3 regions of the Actinopolymorpha sp. B17G11 genome follow, and region 2 is predicted to be linked to each of the others. Evidence: riboswitches for the same ligand, from Rfam matches in the RefSeq annotation. Region 2 holds a riboswitch; each other region holds the start of a gene.

What was found. Region 2 has a riboswitch for cyclic di-AMP ahead of ABN028_RS13935 (C40 family peptidase). Riboswitches for the same ligand answer to the same signal wherever they lie in the genome.
Region 1: linked by a shared signal. The riboswitch ahead of ABN028_RS17290 (transglycosylase family protein) and the one ahead of ABN028_RS13935 (C40 family peptidase) in region 2 are both predicted to bind cyclic di-AMP.
Region 3: linked by a shared signal. The riboswitch ahead of ABN028_RS30660 (transglycosylase family protein) and the one ahead of ABN028_RS13935 (C40 family peptidase) in region 2 are both predicted to bind cyclic di-AMP.

What each region holds. Positions count from the first base shown of each region.
Region 1 is NZ_JBEFTW010000015.1:127,209-130,477, reverse strand. Features, by position in the region: gene ABN028_RS17295 (LacI family DNA-binding transcriptional regulator) at 1-641, opposite strand, end outside; gene ABN028_RS17290 (transglycosylase family protein) at 911-1,639, opposite strand; cyclic di-AMP (ydaO/yuaA leader) riboswitch at 1,644-1,807, opposite strand; gene ABN028_RS17285 (phosphatase domain-containing protein) at 1,970-2,515, opposite strand; gene ABN028_RS17280 (metallophosphoesterase family protein) at 2,664-3,269, shown strand, end outside.
Region 2 is NZ_JBEFTW010000011.1:54,913-58,181, reverse strand. Features, by position in the region: gene ABN028_RS13940 (gluzincin family metallopeptidase) at 1-245, opposite strand, end outside; gene ABN028_RS13935 (C40 family peptidase) at 339-1,370, opposite strand; cyclic di-AMP (ydaO/yuaA leader) riboswitch at 1,384-1,558, opposite strand; gene ABN028_RS13930 (hypothetical protein) at 1,744-2,016, opposite strand; gene ABN028_RS13925 (NYN domain-containing protein) at 2,148-3,269, opposite strand, start outside.
Region 3 is NZ_JBEFTW010000043.1:47,806-51,074, reverse strand. Features, by position in the region: gene ABN028_RS30660 (transglycosylase family protein) at 341-1,558, opposite strand; cyclic di-AMP (ydaO/yuaA leader) riboswitch at 1,566-1,727, opposite strand; gene ABN028_RS30655 (hypothetical protein) at 2,546-3,010, shown strand; gene ABN028_RS30650 (tautomerase family protein) at 3,117-3,269, opposite strand, start outside.

The sequences.
Region 1 (3,269 bases), on a different contig from region 2:
TGGGTCTCGAGCGCGTCGACGAACGCCTGCCGGCGTCCGTGCCCATGCAGGAAGTCATCCGGACCGGCGACGTGCGCGATCCTGGTGTGACCGAGCCCGGCGAGGTGGTCGACCACCGCGGTGATGCCCGGCCGGTCGTCGAGACACACTGCTGGAAACGAGGACGGGGTGTCCGGGCGGTTGAGCGTCACGGCGGGCAGACCGAGGTCCTCCACCAGCGCGATCCGCGGATCACCCCGACGGAGGTCGATGAGGAACACGCCGTCCACCCGGGCGTCCTGCGCGAGGCGCCGGTAGCCCTCCTCCTCCGGTGGGCCGGCACCGACCACCTGCAGGACGAGCGCCTGGCCCTGACCGGCGAGCACCGTCTCGACGCCGGCGATGAACGCGGGGAAGAACGGGTCGGACCCGAGAAGTGCCGGCTCCCGTGCGATGACCAACCCCAGAGCGAACGCCCGGGAGACCGAGAGCGACCGCGCCCGCTGGCTCGGCCGCCACCCCAGCGCGTCAGCTGCTTCGAGAATACGTACGCGGGTGGCTTCGGCGACGCCGGGCCGGTCGTTGAGAGCGAACGACACGGCCCCCTTGGAGACGCCGGCACGGCGCGCCACGTCCGCGATCGTGGGGCGCCGCTTGGCCATCACACATCCCGAGGTGAGGATCCGGACATCTGTCGTTCACTGAACCGGTTCAGATCTAAACCGGTTCAGGAACCAGTTGTCAAGGGCGTGCGTCTGTCGTCGGCGAAGGGTCAGTTGTCGAGGGGGAGCTGGCTGCTGGCCGGCCGGGGTGGACCTCGACCGACCTGTGCCCGTCCCGGGGCCGGGAACCTTGGCCAGGAAAGGCGAGCGCCCCACCTGCGGGGGGACAGGCGGGGCGCTCGGTCTGTGGGGCCGCTAGCGGCGCCGGATCAACGCAGCCGAACCTTCTCCTCGGGGAAGATGAGGTCCGGGTCGCCGCTCGAGAGGGAGTCCCGGTTGAGCGACCACAGCGACGGCCATCCGCCGTCGACGTCGTGGGAGATCGCGATGTCCCAGAGCGTGTCGCCGGTACGGATCGTGTAGGTCTCCCGCTCGGAAGGCTTGGTCGCGGTCGTGCCCTCCGAGACCGCGGTGCGCTCCCCGCTGCGGGTTGTCCGGTCAGCCGCCTCGTCGCGAGCGGCATCCTGGTCAGCGGAGTCGTCGCTGGTGGTGTCCTGGCTGGCGGTGTCCTCGCTGGTGTCCGTCGAGGTGGTCGAGTCGCCGGCCTTGTCGCTCTCATCGAGACCGAGTTCGGCCGAGCAGGCGGGCCAGGCGTTCCACCCCTGAACGTCCAGCACCTTCTCCGCGATCTCGATCTGCTCCGCCTTGGTGGCGAGGTCCGCACGTTCGGCGTAGGTCGTACCGCCGAACTCCTCCCAGGTCGTCTGGGCGAACTGCAGGCCGCCGTAGTAGCCGTTGCCGGTGTTGATCTGCCAGTCACCGCTGCTCTCGCACTGAGCGAGACGATCCCAGGTGTCGGTCGTCGCGGCCTGAGCCAGGCCGGTGAATCCGACGACGGGCACGGCGGCCGCCACACCGGTGAGCGCGGCGGTCTTCGTCACCTTCTTTGCGGTCCTGCTGGGTCGGCTCGCGCCGCGATGTCGTGCGTTCTTGGGCATGCTGGAGTGCTCCCTCTCGTCGCCTGCGGAGTGAGCTGTCGGGTTCGGGCGAGAGGAATGCCCGGCCGCACGAAAGCGGCTTCACCCCAAGGACCCTCGTAGCCTGCGCGGGTCCGTCGTTGGTTCCTCCGACTCCGCCCTCTCGATGGAAATCGGCCTTACGACACCGCTGGGCGGAGCTCGGCGAAGCGGGTCGTAATCGCGCCTGGCGCGGCGCGACCGGACAGACTCTAACGGTGTGGCCAATTCGTTAACAATCACCGATCGCGGACTATTGGCGCGGTCATTACCACCGAAACCCATGGAAAATCGGGCGATCCGGGCTGTGCGTCAGGTTCGTCCGTCGCCCTCCTGGGCCTCACGCAAAGTCCGTTTCGCACCGTTGTCATCCGTTCCGTCGACAAATGCCCAGCTCGCCTGGAAGACGGAGAATCCTGCGGCCTTCACCGCGGCGCACACCTCCGGGTCGTCGTCGACGACGACAGCCACGGGAGCGGCCGCGGCGAGCCGGCGGACCACTCCGAGCTTGACCTGTCGGGCCGGGCGGCGGTCCCCGTCACGGCGCAGGTGGAGGGGCCCCGACGGTGCGTCGTGCCTGGCCAGCCACCGTTCGGTCGTATGCCGGAGCCGTTCGGGACGGCCGGACAGGTAGACCACCTCGTGCTCGGAGGCGAGCCTCCGGGCGACGGCAAGACCCTCGGCGAACGGCGGGTCGCCGGCCGCGGCAGCGAAGAACGCGTCCCAGTCTTTCGGCCGTCGTTCCACATGCCGTAGCCGATGTCGGACATCGGCCAGGACACCGTCGATGTCGACGACGGCGTACGCACGTCCGGAGGCGGGAGGCACGTCCGGCGGAGTGGGCTGCTGGTCCGGCATGCGGAGAAGCCTTCCAGGTCGGCCAGCCGCTTCGTACCCGCGCTGACCCCTTGGGCTGGCGCTCGGGAGTTCGGAGCCGCTCGTGCCGCCGGTTGCGGGCGTGGCGGCGCGCGCATCGTCGGCGGTCCCCGCTAGCGTGCGGTACATCATGGCGATCACCTCTGCGATGACTCGTCCCGGCCCGCAGGGCACGCCTGTCACCTTCGTGCACACCAGCGACTGGCAGCTCGGCATGATGCGGCGGTTTCTCGGTCCCGAGGCCGGCGCGCGCTACAGCCAGGCCCGCATCGACGCCATCGAGCGGATCGGTGCCGTGGCGCGCGAGCACAAGGCCGCATTCGTGGTGGTGGCCGGTGACGTCTTCGACGCCAACCAGGTCGACCGGCAGGTGGTCTCGCGCGCCTGTGACGCCCTTCGCGCCATCGCGTGTCCGGTGCTGATGGTGCCGGGCAACCATGACTCCCTCGAGCCCGGCACGGTCTGGTCCAGCCCGATGCTGGCGGCGCACCTTCCCAGCCAGGTCGAGATCCTCACCGACTCCACACCCCGCCGGCCGGTCGCCGGTGTCGAGGTGGTCGGTGTTCCCTGGCGTACGCGCCGGTCGGTGAGCGATCCGCTGGGCGCGGTGGAGGGGTGGGCGGAGGTTCCGGACGCCGGCGCCGTGCGGATTCTCGTCGGTCACGGCCAGGTCGAGTCGCTCGCGGCCAGCTCGGGTGACCCGGCCCTGATCCGGCTGGAACCGCTGCAGCAGGCG
Region 2 (3,269 bases):
AGGTTGCCGGCCCGACTGGAAACGGTGGGTACACCGGAGTCGGTGGCCTCCGCGCGGGGTGTCGCCTCGATCGAACGAACGGTCGCTGCCGACGGGATCGCGACGCCGGTGAGGAGAAACCTGCCCGTGACAAAAACAGCCAGCACGAGCAGACCGCCGCAAACCAAAGCGACGAAGTACTGGACGAAGGCCCGTCCAGGGGTCGAGGCCACCCTGCGTGCGTGCCGCGAAGGATCATCAGCCACCCTCGCATCGTACGGAATTGGGCCCCACCCCTTCCGTGGGAATGGGCAGGCACAAGGCCGTGTCGACGGAGTTCGACGTGGTGCGGACCGTCACTAACCTGGCCGGACCGCGCCGGCGTACGGCATTTCGTCCATGTCGCTGTACTTCACGCCATCACTGGGGTTCGACGCGTGCAGAATCATGCCGTCGCCGGCATAGATCGCCACATGGTGCATGTCGCTGTAGTAGATGACGAGATCGCCCGGCTGCAACTCCGAACGGGAAATCTTGGCCGAGACGGCGTATTGCTCCCGGGACGAGTGGGGGAGGGAGACACCGGCCTGTTCCCACGCGACCATCGTCAGCCCGGAGCAGTCCCAGGTGTCGGGGCCGTCGCCACCGAAGACGTAGGTTTCCCCGACCTGCTGACGGGCGTAGGCGAGGGCGGTGGCGCCGCGGGTGCCACCGGGTGGCGGAGGGGGAATCCGGTCGCCACCTCGGGAGGACCGGTCGGCGAGTCGTTCGCGCTCCTCCGCGGCCGCGAGGCGTTCGCGCTCCTCGGCGGTGAGCCGGTCGAGGAGGGACTGTGCCTTGGCTGCCTTGCTGGAGGCGATCTTGCGGCGGGAGTTGGCTGCTTCCTTGGCTTCGCGGAAGCGGGTGAGCTCGGCCTGCCGGGCCGCCTGCCGCTCGGCGAGTCGCTTCTGCTCGGATTGGAGCTGGCGGAGCCGATCGCCCTGCTGGCCGGCGAAGGCCTTCGCGGTGCTCATCTGGGCGAGGAACTCGTCGGGGTCGTCAGCCACGAGAAGTTGCACGGTGGTGTCGAGACCACCCGTGCGGTATTCGGCGGCGGCGAACTGGCCGATGTCGCCGCGAAGTCCGTTGAGTCGCTTCTGCTGGCGGGAGACATCGGCGTTGAGCGCGCGGACCCGACGGTCGATGACCTTCATCTGGTCGCCGAGCGCGTTGGCCTCCTCGGTGACCTTCTCCGCTTCTTCGTACAGCTGTGCGACCTGCTCACGGACCTCGCTGATGCTGGGCGCAGGCTCGGCGTAGCTGGAGCCGGGAACCGTCGCGATGACGGCCGCGGTGGCGGTGCCGAGAGCGAGCAGCGCACGCCCTGAGGGACGCTTGCGGCGATTCGACACGAGAAGCGATGCCCCTTCCTTCCTCAGACGCCTACCGGGTGAGCTGACGGGTTCGGGCCGGGAAGTCGCCCTACGAAGGTCTCAGCTGCTTGGTGTGCGGCCGAGCACTCCGATTCACCCCGGGTACATGGTGGGTCCCCGGTTCCCTGTCAGATACATGCCCAACAGGGACTAAGCGAAGCATCTGCGCCGACCGGGCTGGTCAGCTCAAAGCGGACAGACACTTGGCGCGCGACTTTAGTGATCGGTCCGTGATCTTTCAAATCGCGGCGGCGTGTCGCTGTCAGGATGAGAAAAGACGCGCGGAAGCACGCTGCGTAAGGGCAATCACATTGAGTAACAAGATCAGCATAATGTTGTCACTCACTCACCGTCAGGCGCGACGACGGTCCCGATCACCGGTGACGGCCATGGTGGCGCTCCGCGGCAGTGGTGGCACCAAGCCGGAATCGGCCAGCACCCGCAACGCCGTCCGGTCAGCTTCGTCGAGGTCGACGTCTGCCAGGCCCACGTCGAGACCGGCCAGGCCGGCAACCGACAGCGCACCGTCAGGCAGGCCGGTACCCGTGCGAGGTCGCTCGGTCTCGGTCGGCGGGCCGCCGAGGAGCACGGTGACCACACAGTCGTGGCAGCCTCGACCTCGCATCGTGCAACGGTCACAGTCGATGTCCATCGGTCCTCCGTCATGCCTGGTGAGCGGCCACGCTGACATGGCACGCACGCGATGACACCGACGCTAGACACGCCCGCCGACAGTCCTGCCGGCTCACCGCCGGCTCACCGCTGGAGCAGACGAACCAACGCGTCGGCGCGCACCGGTCGGGCTCCGCTCCGCCGCACGCCGTCCGCGATCTCGCGGTCACTCGACACCACGACGACGGGACGTCCTTCCGGCTCGGCGGCGGCGAGCTGACGGATGACGTCATCGGCAGTGACCCCGGCCGGGCTGAACCTCACCCGCACACCGCGCGGCACCGCCAGCTGAGGTGGGGTGTCGAGCGTCGCCCCGTCGAAGACGCACGTGACCTCGGCACCCGTCTGGGCGACGATGCCGCCGAGCGCCGTGAGAAGCCTCGTCCGCTGGGTCTGGAGCGGCAGCGCCGGCCAGGCCGTCTTGGTCACGTTGTAGCCGTCGACGATGACGTGCACCTGAGGCAGTGCCAGCAGCGACTCGAGTGGTACGACGTCCTCCGGTCCCGCGAGCTGCCCGCCAGCCGCCGGTGTCGCGGCCGCCACCGCGTCGGCGGGTCGGGAACGCAGTGGTGGGAGGGCGAGCTCACGGCGAAGCCCCTGCGCCGCGTCGACCAGGGTGTCGAGGAGCAGCCGGAGCCGAGCATCGGCCAGGTCGCGATCCTCTCTGCTGGTACGCCGCGCCGACTCGACTGCCGACTCCGCCTCCGCCAGCCGGGACCGGAGCCGCCGGGCCTCCGCATCCATCCGCGCCACGTCCGCGGTCGCCCGTTCACGCGCCTCCGCGGCGAGTTCGGCGCTGCGCGTCGCCTCCGCCTCGGCCTCCTTCACCCGGTCACGGGTGTGCCGGAGCGTACGACGCAGAGTCGTGTTCTCCTCCTTCAGCGCCGCCAGCTCGGCCCGCAGGCGCTCCCGGTCCTGGCGGGCACTCGCCTGTGTCGCGGCGAGCTGGTCGCGCAGTCGGGCGGCAAGACCGGCCTCCCGCTCCCCGGCCTGGGTCGCGCTCTCCTGTTCGAGATGGTCGATGACCTCCTCGACGATCGCCGCCCAGCCGGCCGGGCGCAGCAGGTAGGCCGCGGCGGCCGCCTCCAGCGGATCGACGGCGCCGGGCCGGCGTCCCTCGCGCAACGCAGACGCCAGGTCCGGGACAGCCTCGGTGATGCGGGCGGCGACACGTTCGCGGAACGCCGGATCGGCATCGACTGCGGC
Region 3 (3,269 bases), on a different contig from region 2:
CTCCCGCCAGCACCATCCACAAAGGGGATCTCTCGGGTCGCCACGCCCTTGTGGAAGTCGAGCGTCTGCGACGCAATTGTCCTTGCTGCGTTGGACTTCTGGTGTTGTCGGTGACGACGAACGGGCGGGCGCCGACGTCAACGGAGAATCTCACGTGAAGTCTTCGCCGGAAACCTGCGCCTCCGTCATTCCAAGCGCCACGTTACGCAGCAGTTCGGCAAGTTTCGAGTGCCGTCTGGCAGAAATTCGTGGTCTGATGACCCGAGCGACACCGACATAAGGCCTCATGCGGAATTCCTCCCCCGTGAGGCGAATTGCCACGGGGGAGGAACTCCTCGACTCAGGGGCGCAGGCCCTTGCTCTCGAGCCAGGCGTACGGGTCGATCGCGGTGTTCAGACCGCCCCCGTTGGGCCGGACCTCGAGGTGCAGGTGCGGGCCAGTCGCGTTGCCGGTGGCGCCGACGTAACCGATCACGGTCCCGGCGCCGACCTCGCCCGAGGTCCGTGCCAGGCGGGACATGTGCGCGTAAAGGGTGACGGTGCCGTCGGCGTGCCGGACCTTGATCCGGTTGCCGTAGGCGCCGTCCCATCCCGCGCTGACGATCCGACCTGCTCCGACGGCGCGGATCGGCGAACCACTGCTGGCGCCGAAGTCGAGCCCGTGGTGCGATGACGACCAGTTGCTCCCGCTCTGCCCGAACCGCGCGGTCAGGCGGTACGACGTGAGTGGCAGGACCCAACCCTTGGCTGCTGGCTTCGCGGCCTGCTGGTCCGACGACCGGTCAGAGGACCGCGACGACCGTTGGGCGCCCGCGTCGCGCGCCGAGCTCTTCTTGCTGGGAGCGCGACCGTTCGCCGGGCTGGCCTTGCCCACGAGACGCAGCCGGGCGTCGGGGAGGATCAGGTCCGGGTTCGATCCGATCACACCACGGTTGATCTTCCACAGCGCACTCCAGCCGCCCGGCACCCGGTTCGCCCGGGCGATGCCGGAGAGGGTGTCGCCCGGCCGGACCACATAGGTGCCCGCTGCCGGCTTGCGCGCCGGTGCCGACTTCGGCGCCGACCGAGCGGCGCGGGCGGACCTGGCGGCGCGCGCGCTCGCGCCGTCCCGGGCTCGCTGCTGTTTGGTGGTCTTGGTGCTGGAGGGACTCCCCGCGCTCCCTGCCTTGTCGCCCTCGTCGAGGCCGAGCTTGCGGGAGCAGGCGGGCCAGGCGTTCCAGCCCTGGACGTCGAGAACCTTCTCGGCGATGGCAATCTGTTCGGCCCTGGTCGCGAGGTCTGCGCGGGACGCATATTTCGTGCCGCCGAACTCACGCCAGGTGGGACCGGCGAACTGCAGGCCGCCGTAATAGCCGTTGCCGGTGTTGATGCTCCAGTCGCCGCTACTCTCGCACTGCGCGAGGCGATTCCAGGTGTCGGCCGTGGCGGCGTGCGCAGGTGCCGCGAAACCGACCATGGGTACCGCCGCGGCGACGCCGGTGAGTGCGGCTGTCCTGGTGACTTTCTTCGCCACTTTTCGGCGCCGGGTGGTGCCGCGGTGTTTTGCCTTATAGGGCATGCAGGATCCGTTCCCTCTCGTCGCCCGCGGAGTTAGCTGTCGGGTTCGGGCGAGAGGAATGCCCGGCCTGCCTGTGACGGCGGCTTAACCCCAGAACCCCACCAGCGATGGGGTTCCACTCACGTTGGGTCCTCCGTCTCCGCCCAACCGAGATGGGGACACGACACCACTGGGCGGAGCTCGGCGAAGCGGGTCGTCACGCGCCCGGATAGGCACGATCGATGGTGAGATAGTCCTAACAGAGGATCTTTGTTCCTATCCAGTGACCTCGTCACCATCAGCTACGATCGCGCGTCGTAGTACGCCAGAATTCCGGCCCGCGCGTGTCCGGCATCCCGTGGCGATGATGGCGACGCACGTTAGGCGCATTGCCGCGTACGTTCTGCGAGAAAGACCTTCTTGACCTCAGGCCCGTTGGGGATTGAACGAATACCTCATAGCAAGAAATAGCCCGATTTGTGGCTCCCTACCGACGGCTGACTTCGCGGATTCCGCCGCCTACTATGATCGATAGCGGTGGAACCTGCCATGTGATGCAGATCACATTTGGCCCCGAGGTGGGAGTGGGCGCGCTCGCCAACTTGCCGCTCGTCCTGGCGACCGCAGCCCGCCGGGGTCTCTTCAAGGTGGCACCCGCATCGCCAATCGTTGCCATTTCGTGTTCTTCGGAAGATTTTCTCTCTTACCGGACATGTCACCCGTTTGAAGACCCCTCTGGAAGTCCTTCCGGTCGCGGCGCTCGAAGGATTTGCGGTTTCGGCCAAATCTCTGGTCAACGAGAGGGCAATGGGATTGCTCGCCTGACGTCCAGGCCGCTGGACGCCAGTCGGCGAGGAAGATAATTTCCTCTCGTCCAGTTGGTCGTGCAACCGGTTCACATCCAGGGGGATCTGCCGGCGGGAACGGTGCGGGACCAGCGTGCGTCGCCAGCGGGGCCCGCTTACGGGGGGCGGGCCCCTGCACGGGAGAGCAAAAGGGGGGTTGGCCGTGGCCACGTTCGACGTGTCGGCCGAGTACATGCCGGACGCCAGCGCCTGGGTGATCCGTGTCGACGGTGTGGGAGCGGCGGCCGCGAAGTCATGGGACGAGGTGACCTCCGTCGCCGCCCGCCTGATCGCTGAAGCATCCGGGGGGGATGCTTCAGCGGTCGACATGCGGGTCGACTGGTTGCTCCCGGATGAGGTGGCCGACGCCCTGGACGCCGCGGACACGCATGCCCGCGAGGAGCAGGAAGCGCATCACGAGCGCATGCTGTCGCTGCGTCGGGCCGCCAGGCTCCTGCGTGGCGTCGGGATGCCGGGACGCGACGCCGCTCGCATCCTGGGGATCTCCAAGTCCCGGGTGTTCCAGCTCACGGCCGAAGACGCCGAAGACGCCGAAGACGCGGAAGACGCCGAAGACGCGGAAGACGCCGAAGTGGCCGAAGCCGTCGACACGGCGAAGGGCGCCTGACGTCCGGCGTCGCCGGGGTCCTGATCGCAGCGCCACCTGTCGGCACCTGCCGCAGTGGCACCCATGCCGTGGTCGAACCGGGTGATGGATCGCGTCGTGCGTACCGTCAAGTGCTGTTCCGGCGGAACTCGCTGACGGAGATCCCTCCGACGCCCCAGTTGTCCGTGTCCACCTCGTCGATCACGACGAAGGTCCGCGCCGGATCCTTGTCGAGGACCCGCACGAGCAGGTCGGTCACGCCCTTGATCAACTCGGCCTT